One region of the Neobacillus sp. D3-1R genome, then DNA from elsewhere that is predicted to be linked to it. Evidence: riboswitches for the same ligand, from Rfam matches in the RefSeq annotation. Region 1 holds a riboswitch; each other region holds the start of a gene.
The links. Region 1 has a riboswitch for S-adenosylmethionine ahead of mtnK (S-methyl-5-thioribose kinase). Riboswitches for the same ligand answer to the same signal wherever they lie in the genome.
Positions count from the first base shown of each region.

Region 1 (7,825 bases):
CGACAGCAGCCTGCTTGAAATACTTATATCCCTGAAAGGGCGAATACTTATGATTTATGGGATTCGCTGCTGCTTCCTGCAATTTTTTTACAATATGTTCTGGTGTCGGCTGATCGGGATTACCTTGCCCAAGATTAATGACATCATGACCATTAGCAACAGAAAGGGATACTTTCTTAACAAGAGAAGCAAAAAACTGCTTTGGTAAACTATTTAATAAATTAGATTGTTGAAAAGTCTTCATCTACATTCACCTACACAAATCTATTAGAAAATTTTTATTGAAAATCTAGTCACAAATGATATAACTTTAATGACAGAATGTAAAGAAAAATTTAAAAGATTGTGGTGAGTCATGATGAAATATAAAATTGCTCTAATCCAAATGTCGATAGAATTTGGGAATCCAGAATTAAATTATCAAAAGGCAGAAGCCCAAATTGAATTAGCCATGCAAAAATCACCGGATATCATTGTCTTTCCTGAATTGTGGACAACAGGTTATGATTTAGAAAACTTACCAGTTACAGCAGACCAACATGCAAAGAAAACGATTGATTTTCTGCGAGAAAAGGCTAAAAAGTTCAATGTACATTTTGTTGGAGGATCCATTGCGAATCAGGAAAAAGATGGTATCTATAACACCCTTTTAATCATTAATCGCCAGGGGGAACTGGTGCATCAATATAGTAAACTTCACCTCTTCCAATTAATGGGTGAACATTTATTTCTTAAGTCAGGAAAAGACGAAGGTATATTTGCATTAGATGGCGAAATTTTTGCTGGTCAAATTTGTTATGATATTCGCTTTCCTGAATGGATCAGGGCGCATGTTCTAAAAGGTGCACAAGCGATCTTTGTTGTAGCGGAATGGCCATTACCAAGACTTCATCATTGGAAAACTCTATTAACTGCAAGAGCAATAGAAAATCAATGCTATGTCATTGCATGTAATTGTGCAGGCTCTAACCCAAGTAATATTTTTGCAGGACATTCTTTAATCATTGATCCTTGGGGAGAAATTGTCGCGGAAGCCTCCGAGAGTGATGAGATTTTACATGGAGAAATAGACTTAGAGAACGTCGTCAAGGTGCGTAATACCATCCCAGTCTTTCAAGATCGAAAGCCTGACCTATATTAAAAATTTTCTAAAAAAAATGAATTGACAATATTTAATAAAGCCTGTTATTATTTTCATCGTATCAACTTCAATTGAATATTTACATTTTTCTCTTATCAAGAGATGGCTGAGGGATTTGGCCCTATGAAGCCCAGCAACCGACCGTAATTCCATTGTGAAATGTGGCGCAAGAAAGCGCCTTTTATTTAAGGCACGGTGCTAATTCCAACAGAAAGTTAGACTTTCTGAAAGATAAGAGGTGCGAAGACTATTCTTCAAGCCTCTTTCTTATGAGAAAGGGGCTTTTTTTCTAGCCCTTCACACCAGGAGGAATGAAAAATGACATTATTAACAGACAAAAAATATGAACCACTCACTGAACATTCTGCTATTGATTTAGCCATAAAATTAGGAATTTTCGCTGAGAATTCCACTCTAACTTGCTCAGAAATTGGAGACGGTAATTTAAACCTTGTTTTTCGTATAACAGATACTACTAGTGGCCAGGGAATCATTATCAAGCAGGCCCTTCCTTACGCAAAGGTTGTTGGTGAAAGTTGGCCGTTAACGCTTAAAAGAGCGAAAATTGAAGCAGATGCCTTAAAAATATTTGGTAAACTTGCACCTGATTATGTTCCAGTTGTACATTTTACGGATGATCAATTAGCTATTACTGTTATGGATGATCTATCTCATTTGACTATTGCTAGAAAGGGTTTTATTCGAGGAGATCAATACCCATTACTCTCCAAACATTTAGGTGAGTATTTAGCAAAAACACTTTTTTATACTTCGGATTTTGGAATGAATCAATCAAAGAAAAAAGAACTCCTAGGGCAATTTATCAACCCAGAACTTTGCAAAATTACGGAAGATCTAATTTTTACAGATCCTTATACTGATTCACCTACAAATTCCTATGAATCAGAATTACAAGCTACTGTTGACAAAATCAGAAATGATCAAGAACTCATTTTCCAAGTAGCACTGTTAAAAATGAGCTTCTTAACGGAGGCAGAAGTATTATTGCATGGAGACCTTCACACTGGAAGCGTTTTTGCGAGCTCAACGGAAACGAAAGTTATAGATTCGGAGTTTGCTTTTTACGGACCAGCTGGTTTTGATATTGGGCAAGTTTTTGCGAATCTACTCTTCCAAGCTTTAGCTAACGTTGAAAAGAAATCTGAAATTCTTACGCATGTTGAAACATTTTGGAACGAGTTTGTATTACATTTCTCAGAGCTTTGGAAAACAAATAATCAAGAACCACACGCAGCCATTCCAGGTTTATACGAGTCAGTTTTAAATAAATATTTCAATGATTCATTGGGGTTTGCCGGCTGTGAATTAATTCGCAGAACGATAGGTCTTGCTCATGTTGCCGATCTAGATAGTATTGAAGACAATGAACAGAGAATAAATGCTAAAAAACAAACCCTTTCATTAGGGAGCTTATTAATTAAATCTAGAAAAGAAATAAAATCATTCACTGATTTCTTAACTCTCTTAACAAAAAGCTTATAATGTAAAAGAGACAGAACTGGCTTAAAAGCCATTCTGTCTCTTTTAACCATCAATCTTCGCCCACATTTCAACTGGATTAAGTTCATAAATTCCATTTTCACGATACATATAATGGTTGATGATAAACTCTCTACGAATTGTGGCATAATCATCATGAAAACGAAGAATATACTCATTTATTTCCTGCTCAGAATATTTTCTCCCTCTTTCAAACCCCTTTAAGATATGTTCAAACACCAGTAGCTTTTTCTTTCTTTGTGCAGGAATTGTTTTTAACTTCCCATCTTTTGTAAAGAAATTAGCAATTATTTTTTGCTTTTCATCACTTATTTCATTCACCTTTGTATCCTTCCCTTCTACTAGCTCCATCAATGATTCACAATATTGATGGACTACCGAATGTTTCAAATAAAAATAGATCGTATTTTTGTCACGTCTTTCATAAACAACATTTATATCCCGAAGCTTTTTTAAATGATGAGTGATGGTTGGTGCAGTTAAGCCTAACTTACCTGCAATGGCTTGACCATGAAGTGGTCCACTTGATAATAATGACAGTATTCTTAATCGTGTTGGGTCACCCATTGTTTTATGAAAGTCAACTAACCTGTTTAATTGCATAGCCATTACTCCTCTATTTTAGATATACATCTAATTAGATGATAATCTAATTTATTAATTATTGCAATATTTTATAAAAAAAATAATCCTTTTTCAGGATTATCATTCATTCGTTCAATCTATTTGGGATAGGTCAATATATTATTTACTAGATAAATATATATGAAAGGTAGTGCCCACATTTTCTTGGCTATCGACTTTAATTCTCCCATTATGCTCTTCAATAATTTTATAACTAACCATCAAGCCTAAACCCGTTCCACGGTCTTTTGTTGTATAAAAAGGCTCTCCTAGTCGCTTTAATTTTTCTGGAGGAATACCAAAGCCCTCATCTTTAATCGAAATATGAATTTGGTCATCTTTGTATGATTCAATGAAAATTGTAATATTTCCACCAGCTTGCATCGATTCAATAGCATTTTTGATCATATTAACGAACACCTTTTTTAGTTGGTTTGGTTCACAAAATATAATCGGTAGATTTTCTTGATAGTAGGTACGAAATTGGACATTATACATGACTGCTTGGGCATTAAGAAGCTCAACGGTATCCCTCATAATTTGGACGATATCTACTTTCGAATACTTTACTACCTGCGGCTTTGCTAGAATCAAAAATTCATTAATAATAGAATCAATACGATTCAATTCAGAAAGGATTACTTGGAAGTACATCGAACGATCTTCTCTCATTTCGCCTTGCAGCAATTGAATAAAGCCTTTTAACGCAGTCATGGGGTTGCGGATTTCATGGGCAATACCGGCAGCAAGTTCTCCTATTACATTTAGTGTATCGGATTTTCGAAGACGTTTTTCCATTTCTATTTTTTCCGTTACATCTTTGATTACAATAAAATTTACATTTGAAAATAGGTGGAAGATAGAGCTAAATTCGAAATGTTTCACCGTTTCTTCATCAATGTAAATTTTTGAAGTTCCATGAAGCTGACCCGTTTTTTCTAATGTACTTATTATGTTTTCAAGCTTCTGCTTGTTGCCATTTGTATCCGGCAATAAATTTATTAAGTCTTTCCCTAAAATCTCATCTCTTGACGTTTTGAATAATTGACATGCTGCTTGATTGACATCAATAATTTCCCCGTCATCATTCCAGAGAACTAGGCCTTCTAATGAACCTTCAAATATAGTTCGGAATTTTTGTTCACTTTCTCTTAATTCCAGTTCCATCCGGTAACGTTCACTTACATTTCGAAAAATGGTCATATGAAATCCCTCTTTTGAATGTAAGCGAGAGGTAAATTCGATTAATTTTTCTTGACCATTGGGCATTTTTAAAAATAACTGGTCGTTAACTGCTCCTGTTTCAAATAACTCCTTTAGTATTTTCCTATATTGATGGTTCTTTTTTAATATAAACTGATCAAAATTAGCTCCAATGATATCCTGATATCCACATTCAAAGATTCGGCAAGCTGCCTGGTTTGCATTGATGATCTGACCCTTCATATCCCAGAAAATAATTCCGTCCATTGCTTCAATAAATAATTCCTTAAAAAAATAGTCATATTGGGCAGACTGCTCTTTTAGGTTCATTTTTTCAGTTTCATCCCTGAATACAGAGATATAATGACCACTATCTTCATCAAGGCTTGTTACGACACTAAAATAAGAGATACCATTTTGATGGAGGATCGGGAGAACTCCTCTAGCATTCCGATTTTGTTCTAATAAAACTTTTTGTCTTCGAAGCTTATAATGTTTGTCTTTAGGTACAAAATGTTCAAGAGTATATCCAATTATTTCGTCTTTATTTGTATTAATATATTTACAGAAGGAACGGTTTACATCCAAGATAACACCATCTTGATTAAATATGACAATTCCGTCTAATGTTTTATTGAAGATATCAAAAGTCTGTAAATTGGGGTTACACGGATTATTTACATTACTATTATTCATTAAAAAGCATAACCTCCCCAGCAACATAGAAGTATATATATATCTATATTTCTACAAAATGACAGAAAAATCCTTTTTATATAGCATACAACTAAAAATTTTATCGAATACTTTCCTTTTACAAGGCTCTTTTCTTAAACTTTGTTGCTATATGTAACTAATAAATAGGCATTTCACAATATACGCTGTTAAACTTATATGGAAATGAAGAAAAGAGCTGGGCGCTTATTAAGAGAGCCTGTAAAAATCCGGCTTTAGGGATTTTTACGAAAACCAGAATCTATACGAAAACAGTTTTTTACAAAAAAAAAGAACTGTAAAAAGCTTTACAGTTCAATAGTAACTTATGAAAGTCTAAATCTCGAAATCATATCATTTAATTGATCAGACAGTTCTGATAGTGATTGGGCATTGTCTGAAATTTCTTCCATAGAATGATTCGTTTGTGTAACTGAGGCACTTGTTTGTTCGACACCAGCAGCTGATTCTTCTGAAATGGAAGCAATATTTTCAATAGATGCATTCATTTCTCGAGAACTTTGAGCAACTTGTTCAAGATTATCAGATATTTCTTTTACCTTATCTGTCATTAATGTTACAGCACTATAAATTTCCTTGAAGGTTTGGCCGGTTACTTCTATTTGAGAAGTACCTTCTTCTACTTCATTGTATCCCAACTGTAGGGAGCTCACGACATTATTAGATTCTAGCTGAATACCTTGAACGATTTTCGTAATATCTGAAACAGAAAAAGAAACCTGTTCTGCAAGTTTTCTTACTTCATCCGCAACGACAGCAAATCCTCTGCCATGTTCACCGGCTCTTGCCGCTTCAATGGCTGCGTTTAAAGCAAGTAAGTTTGTTTGACCAGCAATTTCATGTATAACTTTGACCAGTTTAGAAATTTGCTTTGTTTGGTCGTCAAGTCCTCTCACTTTCTCCACAGATGTTTTCATAATATCGTTAATTTTTACCATTTGCTTTTGAGATTCCATCATTAGAGAATCTCCTTTTTGCGTCATCATCATGACATCATTTGATGCATCACGAATGACGTTTCCACTTGCAGTTGCTGCCTGTACCTTTGTTAAATACTCTTCCATCATTTCAGATAGAGCAGTAGCATTGTTTGCTTGTTCCTCCGAACCACTCGATAATTCCTGCATAGTCGAAGCCACTTGCTGACTTGATGCTCTAACTTCTGAAGCAGCTAGATTTAACTCCCCACTCCTGCTATTTACATGATTGGAAACAGTAGATATCTCTTGAATCATAGAACGAAGGTTTTCCTTCATTAAACTAGTAGCGCGGCTAAGCTCGGATATTTCATCTTTACCATTCGCTTCTATTAAATCTACATTCAGATTACCATTAGCAATTTCAGTTGAAACAGATACAATATGTTTTAATCTTCTTGAAATGATAGCTCCAATTAAAACGATTGCTAGAATCCCAATAATGGTAGAAACAATGACAGAAATAACAAGTACCGTTAATGTTGAGATAAGGCTGCCTGTTGCAGATGATATTGCATCCTTTTGTTCTTTTTGCATCATTTCTTTTAATTGGTTTAGCTTGACAACATTATCATCAATTAAATTATCAACCTTTAGTTTTCCTAGACGATAATTTCGTTCATGCTGTAATTTAACTTCAGGTACAATAACACTTGTAAATTGAAGATTCATTGAATCATCATCTTTACTCATTTGAATAAATAACATCTTTTCTTCACTGGTGGTTAAACCTTTTCTAATTTCTGCCTTTAAATTTTTTAGTTCCTCTGATAACTCTTCAAAGCGTTTTGTATGCTTCGGATTAGAGTCAATTATGTAATTCCCTACCGAAACTCCTTTTTGATGGAATAAAGCAGCCGCATCAGAAATACGTGTAGCCTGCTTTCCCGTTAGTTCGACTAAGTCCATCTTTTTTTGAACCGAGGTTAATAGAACAAAAGTAATAACAGTAGATATAGCAAAAAGACCAATTGTAATAAATAAAGCGACCCCATACTTTTGTCCAAGCTTTAAATGATTCCAAAACTTTGCTGCGGAAAGAAGCTGTGTCCACTTTTCTAGAAGTGGCTGTTTTTTAGAAACCTTTTTCTTCATTTTGGGCTCTTTTTTCTTTCTTTTTAAGAATTTTACACCTTTCATGTTGTTTCTCCCTTCTCCCCCATTTACAAATTATTTGAAAATTCGACATTACTTTTTATTATTATAATTGAAAAGTAGGCATATTTGAAGAAAGAGTTTCAAATTATAATGAAAAAAGGACCAGTTCGAATGAACTAGCCCTTACTAGAGATTATAAATAAGGATTTTCGTGCTTTGCCTTTAAGCGCTGCCATCTTTTTTCAACTTCAGCTTCAAAACCTAAAAGCACATCTTTGTTTTCTTCTTTTAATAAATGTTTTGTTTTCCCCATATATTTTAACCACTCAGAAAGTGTAACGCGTTTATTTTTTTCTTCCGGGTTATATGTGATTGCAGTCACACCTTGTTCTACTTCATATAGTGGGAAGAAACAGGAATTAACAGCTTGTTCTAAGATCTTTTCACCATAGCGATCTTCCGATTTCCAGTTTAATGGACAAGTAATAAGAATCTTACCATAAACGGTTCCTACATTTTGTGCATA
Region 1 covers NZ_CP197471.1:1,311,176-1,319,000, reverse strand. Annotated here, with positions in the region: gene ACSBPO_RS06685 (pyridoxal phosphate-dependent aminotransferase) at 1-244, opposite strand, end outside; gene ACSBPO_RS06680 (carbon-nitrogen family hydrolase) at 359-1,141, shown strand; SAM riboswitch class I at 1,231-1,379, shown strand; gene mtnK (S-methyl-5-thioribose kinase) at 1,460-2,644, shown strand; gene ACSBPO_RS06670 (metalloregulator ArsR/SmtB family transcription factor) at 2,687-3,265, opposite strand; gene ACSBPO_RS06665 (PAS domain S-box protein) at 3,407-5,185, opposite strand; gene ACSBPO_RS06660 (methyl-accepting chemotaxis protein) at 5,530-7,341, opposite strand; gene ACSBPO_RS06655 (thiamine pyrophosphate-dependent enzyme) at 7,493-7,825, opposite strand, start outside.

Region 2 (7,825 bases), 2.1 Mb from region 1:
GTAGAATGGGAAAATAAACAAACCAAAATTACATACGAACTAGTTTCGTTAAATTCAACGAATTAAATCGGGTTCCATTGGAGCCCGGTTTTTCTTTATAGAAGTCATAAAAGTGATGAAGGACAAAACACAAGAGGGAAAGCGCAAAAATGTCCATCATAAAAGTGATGAAGGACAAAACACAAGAAGGAAAGCGTGAAAGTGTCCATCATAAAGGTGATGAAGGACAAAACACAAGAGGGAAAGCGTGGAAGTGTCCATCATAAGGGGGATGAAGGACAAAACCAAAGAAGGAAAGTGCGGAAATGTCCGTCATAAAGGTGATGAAGGACAAAACACAAGAAGGAAAGCGCGGAAATGTCCATCATAAGTTTTTAATTTTTTAATATTTAAATCAAATAAAAAAGACCGGGCCACAAAGCCCGATCTCATCAATTTATGCAATTGGTCCGCCATTTTCTTCTATTTCGGCTGGAACATTTGAGAACTTCTTAAAGTTTTCACGGAATTTTGCCGCAAGTTCTTTTGCTTTCATTTCATAAGCTGCCTGGTCTGCCCAAGTTTTATTAGGCTGAAGAACCTCATCCGGAACACCAGGAATGTGTAAAGGAATATTCAATCCAAAGATGGAGTCTTGAACCGTTTCCACATTGGTTAATTCGCCTTCTAATGCAGCTTGAATCATAGCACGTGTATAAGCTAATTTCATACGATTTCCAACACCGTATTCTCCTCCAGTCCAGCCTGTGTTGACTAAGAAGACTTGAGAATTATGTTCGGTAATCTTTTTACCAAGCATTTCTGCATAAGTTGTAGCAGGTAATGGTAAGAATGGTGAACCGAAACATGTTGAGAAAGTAGCTTCTGGAGAAGTAACTCCACGCTCTGTTCCTGCTAATTTGGATGTATAACCACTTAAGAAATGATACATTGCTTGTTCTTTTGTTAATTTTGAAATTGGAGGCAATACTCCAAATGCATCTGCAGTTAAAAATACAATCGTGTTTGGATGTCCCGCAACGCTCGGATCGACAATATTATCAATAGCTTGTAACGGATATGCAGCACGTGTATTTTCTGTTAAGGAGTTATCATCATAATCTGCTAAACGTGTTTCATTATTTAATACCACATTTTCAAGTACAGTGCCGAATCGGATAGCATCAAAAATTTGTGGTTCCTTTTCGCGAGAAAGGTTAATACATTTAGCGTAACAGCCACCTTCAATATTAAAGACACCATTTGCTGACCATCCGTGTTCATCATCACCGATTAAACGGCGGTTTGGATCTGCAGATAATGTAGTTTTACCAGTACCGGATAATCCAAAGAATAGAGCTACATCACCTTCACGTCCTACATTGGCTGAGCAATGCATTGGGAAAATATCTTGTTCAGGCAACAAGTAATTCATAACAGAGAAAATGGATTTTTTCATTTCACCTGCATATTCTGTACCACCGATGAGGACAATTCGCTTCTCAAAGGATATAATAATAAATGTCTCTGAAATTGTGCCATCCACTGCAGGGTCGGCTTTAAAGTTCGGAGCAGATATAACAGTGAATTCTGAAGAATGTTCTAATAGTTCTTCCTCATTCGGTCGAATAAATAATTGATGAGCAAAGAGATTATGCCAAGCGTACTCATTAATAACTTGGATTGGTAGACGATATTTTTTATCTGCACCAGCAAAACCTTTAAAGACATAGACTTCATCTTTATCCTGCAAATAATGGATTACTTTTGTATATAGTCTAGAAAATGCATCTTCAGATATTGGTTGATTGACAGAACCCCAACTGATTTTTTCTTTAACTGAGGCTTCATCAACTATATATTTATCTTTAGGAGAGCGACCTGTATACTTCCCTGTAGTGGCTCTAACCGCTCCTGTTGAAGTTAATAAACCTTCGTTTCGAGTAAGAACTTTTTCTACTAGTTGTGGAACAGATAACTGGACTTGGATATTTTCGCTCTGTAATAATTGGTTTAATTCATTGCGAACGCCAACTGAATTCATTTTATGAATACCTTCCTTTTCCCTTTTTCCTTGGAATTAATTCTGAATAATCATCATTTTTTAAATCATGATATCTTGTTAAATAGTATAACACATTTAACTAATTAGTCTATACTATTCGGATAAATTAGGTAAAAAATTTTACATTTTCCTATCATTTTTCCATATCATTCATTTATATGAAAAATAATCAAAAAAAGCATTGACATCATTCGACATGGTGAGTTATGATTTTACCTTGAACGGATACTCTCTTATCCCGAGCTGGTGGAGGGACAGGCCCTATGAAACCCAGCAACCTACCCAATTTAATAAAGGATCTTACTGATCTTTATTTTTGGAAAAGGTGCTAAACCTGCGCAAGGTATCGACCTTGAACGATAAGAGTGAAAGGCGCGACAGCGAACTAATAACCTTTCCTCAAAAACATGGGAAGGTTTTTTTATTTGTTTTATGAAGTGACCTTTTAGAAATAGCAAAAGAGTTTAATTGTGAGTATACATTTTAATCTGTACATCATAAAAACTCAATGTTTTATTCATACTATAAGGGAATGAGTACCGTATCATAATGAGGTTTAATATAGGAGGAATTCGGATGTCAACAAAACGTCGTTTGTTCACTTCTGAATCAGTAACTGAAGGTCATCCTGATAAAATCTGTGACCAAATTTCTGATTCCATTTTAGACGCTATTCTAGCAAAAGATGCAAATGCTCGTGTAGCAGCAGAAACTTCTGTTACAACTGGTTTAGTTTTAGTAGCAGGTGAAATTACAACTTCTACATATGTAGATATTCCAAAGATCGTTCGCCAAACCATAAAAGACATAGGTTACAACCGTGCGAAATATGGCTTTGACTCTGAGACTTGTGCTGTTTTAACTTCTATCGATGAGCAATCAGCTGATATCGCAATGGGTGTTGACCAAGCTCTTGAAGCTCGTGAAGGACAAATGTCTGAAGAAGAACTTGATGCCATCGGTGCAGGGGACCAAGGTTTAATGTTTGGTTTTGCATGTAATGAAACAAAAGAGCTTATGCCTCTTCCAATTTCATTAGCTCACAAACTTGCTCGTCGTTTAACTTACGTTCGTAAAGAAGAGATTCTTCCATACTTACGTCCAGATGGTAAAACTCAAGTAACAGTTGAATATGATGAAAACGATAAGCCGGTTCGTATCGATACAATCGTTATTTCAACTCAGCACCATCCAGAAATTAGTCTTGAGCAAATTCAACGCAATTTAAAAGAACATGTTATCAATCCGGTTGTTCCTCAAGAATTAATCGACGAAAATACAAAATATTTCATCAACCCAACTGGACGCTTTGTTATCGGTGGACCTCAAGGTGATGCTGGTTTAACAGGACGTAAAATCATTGTAGATACTTATGGCGGTTATGCTCGTCACGGCGGTGGCGCATTCTCTGGTAAGGATCCTACAAAGGTTGACCGTTCTGCTGCGTACGCTGCACGTTATGTTGCAAAAAACCTAGTTGCTGCTGGTTTAGCTGAAAAAGTGGAAGTTCAATTAGCATACGCAATTGGTGTAGCACATCCAGTTTCCATTTCTGTTGATACATTTGGTACAGGTACTGTTGGAGAAGATGTATTAGTTGAACTTGTTCGTGAAAACTTTGACCTGCGCCCAGCAGGCATTATTAAAATGCTAGACCTTCGTCGTCCTATCTATAAGCAAACAGCTGCTTACGGACACTTTGGACGTACAGATGTTGATTTACCATGGGAAAGAACAGATAAAGCTGAAGCTTTAAAAACACAAGCAGCTAATCGTTAATTTCTATTCTAGAAAATGAAAGCATTCTTCATAGAAGAAAACATTGTATTATTCTTCTTTAAAACCAGGGAGTTACATTTTATGTAACTCCCGTTTTTATTTTTCGTCTTATAAAGTGTGAAGGAATAAAACCTCTAATTAAGGGAATAAAACGAATAGCTGGAAATTAAAGTATCCCTTTTTCTTCCTGTTTCGTAAAATTAGGACTATTGAACCGCTAAGTTTTCCGCTTTTTCAGTGCCATTTTTTAAAAAACAGTGGTAGTATTAGAGAGGATATTTTTTAAGACTATCTTGGTAAATTTTCAAAGAGAGAAACGGAGTAGGTGACTACATAATGTGTGGATTTATTGGTTGTGTCCATGATCAAGCACAACAATTTCGTGATGAAGATAAACAACTGTTTAAAAATATGAATAATGTCATTACCCATCGTGGTCCAGATGATGATGGCTATTATTTAGATGAATATATTCAATTTGGTTTTCGCCGTTTAAGTATCATTGATATTGAAAGCGGTCATCAGCCGTTAACGTATGAAAATGAACGCTATTGGATTCTTTTTAATGGTGAGATTTATAATTACGTGGAATTAAGAGAAGAACTGGTTAAGGAAGGCTTAACCTTTGCTACTCATTCTGACACAGAGGTAATCATTGCTCTTTACAGCCGTTTAAAAGAGAAAGCGGTTGAAAAGCTAAGAGGTATGTTTGCAATCCTTATCTGGGATAAGGAAGAACAAACACTCTTTGGAGCACGTGACTCCTTTGGAATTAAACCTTTATTTTTCTATCAGGATGCAGAGCGTACTTTGTTTGGTTCAGAAAAGAAAAGTATTTTATTAGCTTTAGAAAACACAGAACTCAATAGAGATGCTTTACAGTATTATTTGACCTATCAATTTGTTCCAGAACCTTATAGCATGACTGCTGGAATACAAAAATTAGAGCCAGGGCATTATTTTACGAAAAAAATCGGTTCGAAAATGGAAGTAAAGCGCTATTGGAGAGCTTCCTTCCACCCTGTACAAAAATCAGAATCTGACTTTGTGAAGGAAATAAAAGATGTTCTTTTTGATAGTGTCAAGATGCATATGCGCAGTGATGTGCCAGTAGGATCGTTTTTATCTGGTGGAATTGATTCATCGATCATTGCATCGATAGCAAAGGAATTCCATCCAGCTATAAAAACCTTTTCAGTTGGTTTTGATCATAATGGGTTTAGTGAAATTGATGTGGCCAAGGAAACAGCTGAAAAGTTAGGTGTAGAAAATATTAGTTATATCATATCACCGCAGGAATATATGAATGAAATTCCTAAAATTATGTGGCATATGGATGATCCACTTGCAGATCCAGCTTGTGTACCACTTTATTTTGTAGCACGTGAAGCTAGAAAGCATGTAACCGTCGTTCTTTCTGGGGAAGGTGCGGATGAATTATTTGGTGGATATAATATTTACCGTGAGCCGCAATCACTAGAAGTATTCAATAAAATTCCTCGTGTTGGTAAAGCTGTTCTTAAAGGAATCGCAAATGTTTTACCGGAAGGAACGAAAGGTAAAAGCTTTATTGAACGTGGTGTAACACCAATGGAAGAGCGCTATATTGGAAATGCCAAAATGTTTACAGAAGAGGAAAAACGCCATCTTTTGAAGGGCTATCAAGAAGGGTTAAACTATACAGATATTACAAAGCCTCTATATGCTGAAAGCAAAGGCTATGATCCAGTTGACCGCATGCAGTTTATTGATATTCACACTTGGATGCGTGGAGACATTCTCTTAAAAGCAGATAAAATGACGATGGCTCATTCCTTAGAGCTTCGTGTTCCTTTCTTAGATAAGGTTGTTTTTGATGTTGCTTCTAAAATTCCAACCAGTTTAAAAACAGCAAATGGAACAACTAAATATATCTTAAGAAAAGCGGCTGAAGGCATTGTTCCTGATCATGTTCTAAATCGTAAAAAACTTGGATTCCCTGTACCCATTCGCCATTGGTTAAAGGATGAAATGAATGATTGGGCAAAAAAAATAATCCGTGAAAGTAATACGGATCATTTAATCAATAAGGCCTATCTATTAAAGCTGCTAGAAGATCATTGCCAAAACAAAGCGGACAATAGCCGCAAAATTTGGACTGTGCTCATGTTTATGGTTTGGCATCAGGTGTATGTGGAAAAAGTTTATGATTTTGAAACGGCTTTGGTTGGAGATACTGTTCTACAACCCATGTAAGAACTATTGTGGAAGATAAGTAATCGCTTGTCTTCCCATTTGCACCCAAGATTCCTCGAAATCTTTAATGGGTGCTTTTTTATTTTTTTCTCCAGTTAAAGGATCATTAAAATAGATAAAGTTTTTGTCAAAGCCTGTTAAAAGAACCGAGTGTTCCCTGTAGGTCACTCTGACCTCTCCTTTTGGTGTTTGCCAGGTAATAAAGGAGTCATTCGATAACTTTTGATATCGGGTGTTGGTAATAACCCAAACTGGTCGGTGATCAGAAAGATGAATTTTTATTTCTTTAAAATCACTGCCTGTAAAATCCTTTATTCTCCCAGGAAGATACTTTTCGGCAAGCTGACGGATAGGTTCATGGTATACTCCCAAACCAGGCTCTTGAAAAGTATACATACTTCCAACGAAGCCTTCATTAGGATGGCCAAAATAGGTTTTCCCATTTTCTACTTTATAAGGTGTTCGATCTTTTGTTATTTCTTTAGCTAAGGTCATTTTATCAACGTTAATGTCTGCACTTTGCAATAGCATTGCAAGGCTAGTCACTTCACAGCCACGAGGCAATTCAGGATATTGACTAACGGTAGCTATATTTAATAAAACATGATCTTGTATCTTGATAATGGGTAATTCAGTTATGTCCTCTACCAAATAAGTGGATTTCATAACAGGATCCTTTATCCAATGTCTTAGAAGGTTAGTGGTTTTATTTGCGAGTTTTGTATCAACGATAAAAAAGCCTGTGATGAAACATAGTGCTAATAAAAATATCATTACACTTCTTAGCCTTTTTTTAAAAAGGAAAAAGAATAATAGGAAAAGAAGAGGTAAAATGATTAAAAGCAGGTTGGACATAGGATCACCTTAAAATCTTGATTGTATTAGGTCTTATCGGTTTATAATATAGAGAAGGTTTAGCGATTATTTTGAAGAGATTTATAGTACTGCGCCTTCTCAGCGTATTCTCTTGAAATACGTTGCATATCAGCGATATCTTCAGCATTGAGTTCGCGAATTACTTTTGCAGGTCTTCCGAATGCAAGCGTATTGGGTGGAATCTTTTTCCCTTGGGGTACAAGGCTTCCAGCTCCAATAAAAGCACCTTCGCCAATCTCTGCACCATCAAGAATGATTGAACCCATTCCAATTAAAGCCCGTGAGCGGATAATCGAACTGTGTAGAATAACTTGATGTCCCACAGATACTTCATCCTCAATAATAAGAGGATTATTTGGGCTCTGATGCAGAACACAATTATCTTGTATATTTACTTTGTTACCTATAATGGTTGGAGCCACATCACCACGAATGGATGTATTAAACCAAATGCCAGATTCATCTCCGATGGTAACGTCTCCTGTTATTGTAACGTAATCAGCAATAAATGCTGAAGAGGATATTTTTGGGTATTTTCCTTTGTATGGATAAATCATGGAAAGCTCTCTCCTTAACATCATGTAATAACTCGATTTTATCGAAAAGGGTAGGGAAAAGGAAAGATTTTGTTTCGATTCTTTAAAACCGCTTTTCTAAATATTAATATATAAAGGGGGAAGAGTTATGTGGAAATGGGAAACGGAAGGGGAAGCCAAAGCGGTTATCGTCATTGTTCATGGTGCATCTGAACATCATGGCCGGTATGGCTGGTTAATTGAAATGTGGCGCTCATCTGGTTATCATGTTATTATGGGAGATCTTCCAGGTCAAGGTTTAACCAGTCGCACTAGACGAGGTCATATTGATTCATTTGATGAGTACATATTTGAA
Region 2 covers NZ_CP197471.1:3,441,661-3,449,485, reverse strand. Annotated here, with positions in the region: gene ACSBPO_RS17675 (DUF2584 domain-containing protein) at 1-66, shown strand, start outside; gene pckA (phosphoenolpyruvate carboxykinase (ATP)) at 437-2,023, opposite strand; SAM riboswitch class I at 2,275-2,410, shown strand; gene metK (methionine adenosyltransferase) at 2,621-3,823, shown strand; gene asnB (asparagine synthase (glutamine-hydrolyzing)) at 4,160-6,058, shown strand; gene ACSBPO_RS17655 (C39 family peptidase) at 6,062-6,913, opposite strand; gene ACSBPO_RS17650 (gamma carbonic anhydrase) at 6,973-7,491, opposite strand; gene ACSBPO_RS17645 (alpha/beta hydrolase) at 7,619-7,825, shown strand, end outside.
Region 2: it holds a riboswitch for S-adenosylmethionine, as region 1 does, so the genes downstream of both, metK (methionine adenosyltransferase) here and mtnK (S-methyl-5-thioribose kinase) in region 1, are expected to answer to the same signal.

Region 3 (7,825 bases), 2.2 Mb from region 1:
CTTCATGAAGGCGGTGTTGCTGTTGTCCCTGGGTCTGCTTTTACAGCATATGGTGAAGGATTTATTAGAATTTCGTATGCTTATTCTTTAGAAATATTAGAAGAAGGATTAAATCGTTTAGAAAGATTCTTGCTAGAATCAATCAATAATAAGGAGAAGTAAGTATGATGAAAACCTTGATGATGCAATCCTCTGATCAATTGTTAAATCTATTAAATGACTTAGTCTCGATCGGGAGTATTACTCTTTCAGAAGCGGAAAAACAATTCCCTTTAAAAGTTAAACATCATTTAAATAAATTAATCTATTTCCAAGACAACCCATCTTTTATAAATATTCATCAAACAAGTGATGAAAGATCTTTTTTAACTGCGTTATATAAACATGAAGAGGCAACTAAAACGGTTGTCTTAATTAGTCATTTTGACGTAGTCAATGTTGAGGATTACGGAGATTTAAAACATTTAGCGTTCAATCCCATTGAATTAACGAAAGCTCTTCATGACCGAACTAGTGAACTTCCAGTGGAAGCAAGAAATGATTTACTAACCAATAATTGGCTGTTCGGAAGAGGAACAATGGATATGAAGTGTGGATTAGTTCAACATATGTCATTACTTGAAAAAGCCTCAACGGAAAACTGGAAAATAAATTTACTTTTATTAACTGTTCCTGACGAAGAAGTTAATTCTGTTGGTATGCGAGAAGCTATTCCAAAGTTATTAGATATTGCCGAACAACATCAATTAACGTATACCCTTTTTCTTAATTCTGAACCTATGTTTTCACAAATACCTGGAGACGAGGATTATTATTTTTACACAGGGTCTATAGGGAAAATCATGCCCGGTGCATTGTGTTTTGGGAAGGAAACACATGTGGGTGAACCACTATCAGGTATTAATGCTGCCTGGATGTCTTCTATTTTATCTCAAGAGATAGAATGGAATGAAGATCTTTGTGAAACGGTTAGTGAGCAAAAAAGTCCTCCACCGACATTATTGCTTCAAAGGGATTTAAAAAAAGAATATTCAACTCAAATCCCCCATCGTTCCGTAAGCTTATACAATCTGTTTCTAATGAAAAAAAGTCCTGCAGAAGTGATGGTGGCTATGAAGGATATAGCTAAAACTGCAGCTTTGAAAATGGAATTTCTAATGGAGGAAAAATATCGAGCATTTGACCTTGATCCAACTCGAATATCCAAGATTCGTGTTCTATCGTATGAAGAGTTAAAAGATTATGCTTGCCAAAAAACAAGCCAACAGTTTATTGCAAATATCGAGCAAGTGGCTGCTAGTGAAACGAAAGGAGATAGTCGTGACAAATGCATACAAGTTATTGATCAAATGGCTATGCTTTGTCAGGAGCTTGCACCTATGATTGTGTTGTTTTATGCTCCTCCCTATTATCCAGCCGTTCATTCACATGAACACCCAGTTATAAAGGAGCTTGCTGAATCGCTCATCGATAATACCTATGAACATTTTGGCTATAAGTTTACACCCGTAAAATACTTTAATGGTATATCAGACTTAAGCTATGTAGGGCTTCAATCCCCATTGTCAGATATGAATGCTTATCATAGTAATTTGCCGGGTAACAGTGAACTATATTCCATACCATTTAATGAGATGTCAAAATTAACAACTCCTGTAATTAATGTAGGACCAATTGGAAGAGATGCTCATAAAAAAACAGAGCGGCTTTATTTAACATTTGCATTTGAACAACTGCCTAAAATTTTGGAACACCTTTTATTAGAACATCAAAAACAATAGTTTAAACTTAGTTATGAATACAAAAAGGTAATTTTCCCATAGTAGGAAATTACCTTTTTTTAACATTAAGATTTACTCTCTAATTGATTAGACTCTAGTAAGTTCCACTTCACCAGTTTTTCTAAGAAAATGGAAATCACAACCCCCATGATGAGCCCATTTGCTATAAATGGTTGAATCAATACTGGTAAACTCGAAAACAAAGTTGCGGGAGTATTCATTAGACATACCCCGAATAGAACAGGAGTAGCCAAACGAAAAATCGTATTAGAGTTAAATGTTTGGCCATTTAAGCTGGCAAATGCTGTTCCAAATAACTGCAAATAAGCAACAAATAAAACAGCATTACCAACTGTTATTGGCATGGTGGCTAAAAATGTACCTAATGCAGGAATAAGACCCATCAAGGTAAGCAACGCTCCACCTAATAAAAAGGGTTCACGCTGATAAATTCTTGTACTTTGTAAGAAACCAATAGAAGAAGTAAATGGTGTATATGGAATAAGTCCAAAGCCTGATCCGATTAGAGTGGACATCGCCGTAACAATAATCGAATTTCGATATTGATTTTCAGTTGGTTGCAATTTAAACAGAGAGGCACCAGCACCGATGGAAGCAATCGTGTTGCTTAAGTTCATCATAACAGCAAAAAAAGTAACTCCTATAATACCTATTTCAAGATTTGGCTTTCCGAGCGGAAACAAAGCGAATGAAAAATCTGATGACTGGGTAACATGCTGAATGGAATCCGAAAATAAGAAATCGTAACATACCCATCCAACAATTAAACCAATTAAGATGGAAAAATTACTTATGATTGTTTTACCGTTTAGCTTTAAAATACTAACTAAAATAACAATTCCGATCGAGAATAAACTACCTGGAATGCTAATTGCCCCTTGCTCCGTTAACGGGAACATTCCTTTAAAGAAAATAAAAATTAATTGAAAGGTTAATAAGAAAAGATAGACTGTCATAACCATTGGGCCAAAAATCCATTGTAGGAGAGATACTCCATTAAAGGCTGCAAGAATAAGGGTGACTAGACAAGCTAATATAATACCTGAAGCAATACCACCACCAATGGATGTAAGACTTATTCCTAAAGTAGAAGCTGATATTCCTAAATTTAGAATAACTCCCCAAAGTAAACCAGAATGACCTTCCATAAGTGGAAATCGATGTCCTACGGTTCCCTGAAAAACGCAGGCAAGTCCTGTAAAGATAAGAGAACTCCTTAACATCATCGCCATAATATCTGGAGATAAATGAAACACTGTCGCTACTGAAACAGGGACGACAACGGTATTGGCAAAAATAAAAAAGAGCCATTGAACAGCTGAAAACATTGTGATTGAAGAAAACCATTTATTCATTGTTGAAACACCACTTTCTAACCATCATTCAACTAATGATTATAGTATATATTTTTTTATTATTCCTGTATTTTATCTTTCAAATAGAGAGAAGACCTTTCATTGCTCGTCACAAATTTATGTGATATAGTTACCTAGGTAACTATTTTAAACCGTTTTTAAAAAAAGGCAAGATACTTTTTCCACGGAGGGATCTATTTGTTTCCTAACCATGAACTATTCCACACGTTAAACCAATTATCCAGACATTTAACGAACAAGTTGAATGAAGCACTAAAGCCCTTTGGTCTATATAGTGCTCAATGGACTGTCATTTACGTTTTAAAAACAAAAGGCTCCCTTACCCAAAAAGAATTATGTCAGTATTTATCTGTCGAAGCACCGCCTATGACAAGGACTATTCAAAGACTTGTTAAACAAGGATACGTTAAACAGGTTCAAGGTACAGACAAACGTGAGAAACATATCCAGTTAACGGATGAGGCGTTACAAAATTATCCTCAGTGGGAGGATGCCATCACACAGTTCAATCATTCCTTATTAACTGGATTTCCTGAATCGTCACAACAAGAATTATCCAAGCTATTAAAGGAATGGTTTCTAAAACTATCTTAGACAGGAGTTTCAATATATGAAAGAACAACCTAGATTATGGACAAAAGATTTTATTAGTATTTCCTTAAGCAATTTCTTCTTATTTATGACCTTTTATTTTTTATTAGTAAGTTTACCAGTAATGGTTATACAGCAATACGAAAGTACGAAAACAGAAGCAGGTTTAATTACAACTGTATTTTTAATATCAGCCATACTTATTAGGCCAATAGCAGGTTACGGTATTGAAAAAATAGGCATGCGAAAAATTCTATTAACTTCGCTTATCATTTTCTTTATTGCCTCAATCCTATACTTTTTTGCTACCTCCATTATGGCTTTATTCTTAGTTCGCTTTTTACACGGGATTGGATTTGGTATGGCTACGACTGCCGCCGGGGGACTGGTAGCAAATATTATTCCAGATTCTCGAAGAGGAGAAGGAATGGGGTATTTTATTATGTCCTCTAACCTGGCAATGGTTATGGGACCTTTTATTGGTTTAACAGCCATTCAAATGTGGGATGCATCTGTATTATTCGCCATCAGTGTTATTTGTGCTCTCTTTTCCCTTATTGCTGGATGGATTATACGTATTCCTATTAAAGAAAATAAGAAAAAAATTCATATCTCATTCCAATTTCAAAATTTCTTTGAGGCTTCTGCTGTTCCGATTTCAGTGGTTGGTGCATTTTTTGCCATTGTTTATTCGTCTGTCCTTTCTTTCGTTTCCGTTTACGCAAAAGAGATTGGTTTAATAGAAGTATCAAGTTTATTTTTTGTCGTTTACGCTGCTATTTTATTAGCTTCAAGACCGTTTACAGGAAAATGGTTTGACCAATTTGGTCCTAACGTCATTATTTTTCCATCTATTGTTCTTTTTGCAATTGGCTTATTCATTTTAGGTAGCAGTCATACGGCATTAGGCTTCTTACTTTCTGCAGCGTTTATTGGTATTGGCTGGGGTACGATTTTTCCAAGCTTACAGACGATTGCCATCCAGAAAGCGGCACCGAATAAAAGAGCCACTGCAACTGCAACCTTCTTATCCATTTTTGATACAGGTATCGGCTTTGGCTCCTTTATTGTAGGAATGGTTGTCGCTGAAGTTGGATTCCGTTCTTTCTATATTAATGGTTCTATTTATGTGTTAGTTGGAATACTTGTTTATTATTTACTTCATACCCGTAAGGAACCTTTAAAAGAAAAACTAGTAGAAAGACATGTGAGATAGAAAAGAGCAAGCGCCTTGGTCTACCATCATAACTAATAAAAAAGAATTGACATGATCGCTTTAAAGTAGTAAATTTTAAAAATAATCGAATAATTGACACTCTTATCGAGAGAGGTCGAGGGAATGGCCCTATGACACCTCAGCAACCTTCAATGTTTTCACTCATTGAAAAGGTGCTAAATCCTTCAAGTTGGAAAACTTGAGAGATAAGAAGAATGACTCAGATTCTTTCCATTCAAAAGTCTTCTTCTTAAAGAGGGCTTTTTTTATTTTTTAAAAGGCTCTTTTCTAAACTTGTTGCTTTTTTAACTAATAAAGAGAGATTTCACAATATAGGGTGGTAAAATCCTTTTAAAAATCAAGAAAAGAGCTGCTCACTTATTAAGAGAATCCGTAAAAATCCGGCTTTTGGGATTTTTACCAGAACCACATTCTATACGAAAACAGCCTTTTAAAAAGAGGAGAAAGAATATGAACTTCTTAGAGAAATTAGAAAAACAAATTTTAATTGCAGATGGTGCCATGGGGACTTTATTGTACTCGTATGGAACGGATATGTGCTTTGAGGAATTAAATCTATCCCAACCAAACCAAATTAAGAGCATTCACCGTGCCTATGTTGAAGCTGGAGCAGATGTGATTCAAACAAATACATATGCGGCTAATTATCTCAAACTTCAACGATATGGATTAGAGGACTCTGTCAAAGAAATAAATAGTGCTGCCGTTCGAATGGCAAAAAAGGCAGCCAATCCAGACACTTATATACTAGGAACAGTTGGCGGCAATCGAGGAATTAAGCCCCAATCCATCTCCATTGAGGAAATAAAAAGAAGCTTTCGAGAGCAATTATATTGTCTATTGCTTGAAGGGGTAGATGGAATTCTTCTTGAGACATATTATGATCTTCAAGAGCTAGAAACAGTCTTAACGATTGCAAGAAGAGAAACAGAATTACCCATTATTGCACAAGTTTCCTTGCAGGAACCTGGATTTTTGCAAGATCGTACTCCAATTATTGAAGCCTTTAAAAGATTAGAAACACACGGTGCTGATGTAATTGGACTCAACTGTCGACTAGGTCCACATCATATGCTTACGACGCTTGAGGAGGTTCCTATTCCAGTACATTCCTATTTATCAGCCTATCCCAATGCAAGTCTTCCTACTTATATTGATGGGAAATTCCAATACGATAGTGATTCAGATTATTTCCGCAAATCAGCTAAGTTATTTCGAGACCAAGGAGTCAGATTACTGGGTGGCTGCTGCGGAACAACACCCGAGCATATACGGGCATTTGCAGATGAATTAAAAGGTAAAATCCCTGTTCAAGAAAAACAAGTGAAAATCAGAGAAAATATAGTGGTGGTACCCTCTACCGAAGCCAAACGGGAGTATCCTCCGCTCCAGGATATTGTTCGTGAACGAACATCGGTTATAGTAGAATTGGATCCTCCTAGAAAACTAGATACAAAGAAATTCTTTGATGGGGCAAAAGCGTTAAAAGAAGCTGGTATTGATGCGTTAACATTAGCCGATAATTCCCTAGCCTCCCCACGCATTTCCAATGAATCTTTAGGGTACTTGGCTAAAACACAGCTAGGGATACGATCTTTAATTCATATAGCCTGTAGAGATCGTAATATTATAGGTCTACAATCCCACTTGATGGGCCTTCATGTATTAGGTATGAATGACATTCTTGCTATAACCGGTGACCCAGCTAGGGTTGGTGATTTCCCTGGTGCTTCGTCCGTGTATGATATGTCATCATTTGAATTGATTCAAATGATCAAACAACTTAACAACGGACTTTCTATTTCTGGTAAGGACCTTGGGCAAAAAACGGCTTTTAGTATTGCTGCTGCTTTTAACCCTAATGTTCGTTCAATCGAAAAAGCGGTTAAACGATTAGAAAAGAAAATCCACTTTGGAGCAGATTATTTTATTACACAGCCTGTTTTTTCAGAAGAAAAAATAATCGAAATCTATGAAGCTACTAAACATTTAGATACTCCCATTTACATTGGGATTATGCCGCTTACTAGCCATAAAAATACGGAGTTCCTTCATAACGAGGTACCTGGTATTAAAATTTCTGAAGACATTCGAAATCGAATGGCCCTATTTAAAGACCAACCTAACCAAGCAAGCATCGAGGGAATCCAAATTGCTAAATCATTAATCGATGCTGCAATGGAACTTTTTAATGGAATTTATTTAATTACCCCATTTCTTCGTTATGAGTTAACGGTAGAGTTGGCAAAATACGCCCGTGAGCGTGCAAATGCGATTAGGAGGAACAACCATGTCCAAAGCATCATTTACTGATCAGTTAAACAAAAAAATCCTTATTATGGACGGCGCAATGGGCACCATGCTTCAAAGAGCAAATCTTTCTCCAGATGATTTTGGGGGAGAAGCTTTCGATGGCTGTAATGAAAATTTAAATTTAACTGCCCCTCATGTTATTCAATACATTCATGAAGAGTATTTAAAGGCAGGAGCAGATATTATTGAGACAAATACATTTGGTGCGACTAGCCTTGTACTAGATGAATATCAATTAGGGCACAAAGCCTATGAGATAAATAAAATAGCTGCACAAATTGCTGTAAAGGCAGCACAATCCTTTTCTACAGCAGAATGGCCACGGTTTGTTGCCGGCTCAATGGGTCCCACTACAAAATCGCTAAGTGTCACGGGTGGAACAACCTTTGAAGACCTTGCCAAAACCTATGAAGAGCAGGCAATAGGGCTTATCGATGGCGGAGTAGATTTGCTTCTTCTTGAAACAAGCCAAGATTTGTTAAACGTTAAATCTGGATATGTAGGTA
Region 3 covers NZ_CP197471.1:3,535,465-3,543,289, forward strand. Annotated here, with positions in the region: gene ACSBPO_RS18190 (aminotransferase class I/II-fold pyridoxal phosphate-dependent enzyme) at 1-162, shown strand, start outside; gene ACSBPO_RS18195 (M20/M25/M40 family metallo-hydrolase) at 165-1,781, shown strand; gene ACSBPO_RS18200 (uracil/xanthine transporter) at 1,847-3,157, opposite strand; gene ACSBPO_RS18205 (MarR family winged helix-turn-helix transcriptional regulator) at 3,356-3,772, shown strand; gene ACSBPO_RS18210 (MFS transporter) at 3,789-4,985, shown strand; SAM riboswitch class I at 5,085-5,198, shown strand; gene ACSBPO_RS18215 (bifunctional homocysteine S-methyltransferase/methylenetetrahydrofolate reductase) at 5,457-7,319, shown strand; gene metH (methionine synthase) at 7,297-7,825, shown strand, end outside.
Region 3: it holds a riboswitch for S-adenosylmethionine, as region 1 does, so the genes downstream of both, ACSBPO_RS18215 (bifunctional homocysteine S-methyltransferase/methylenetetrahydrofolate reductase) here and mtnK (S-methyl-5-thioribose kinase) in region 1, are expected to answer to the same signal.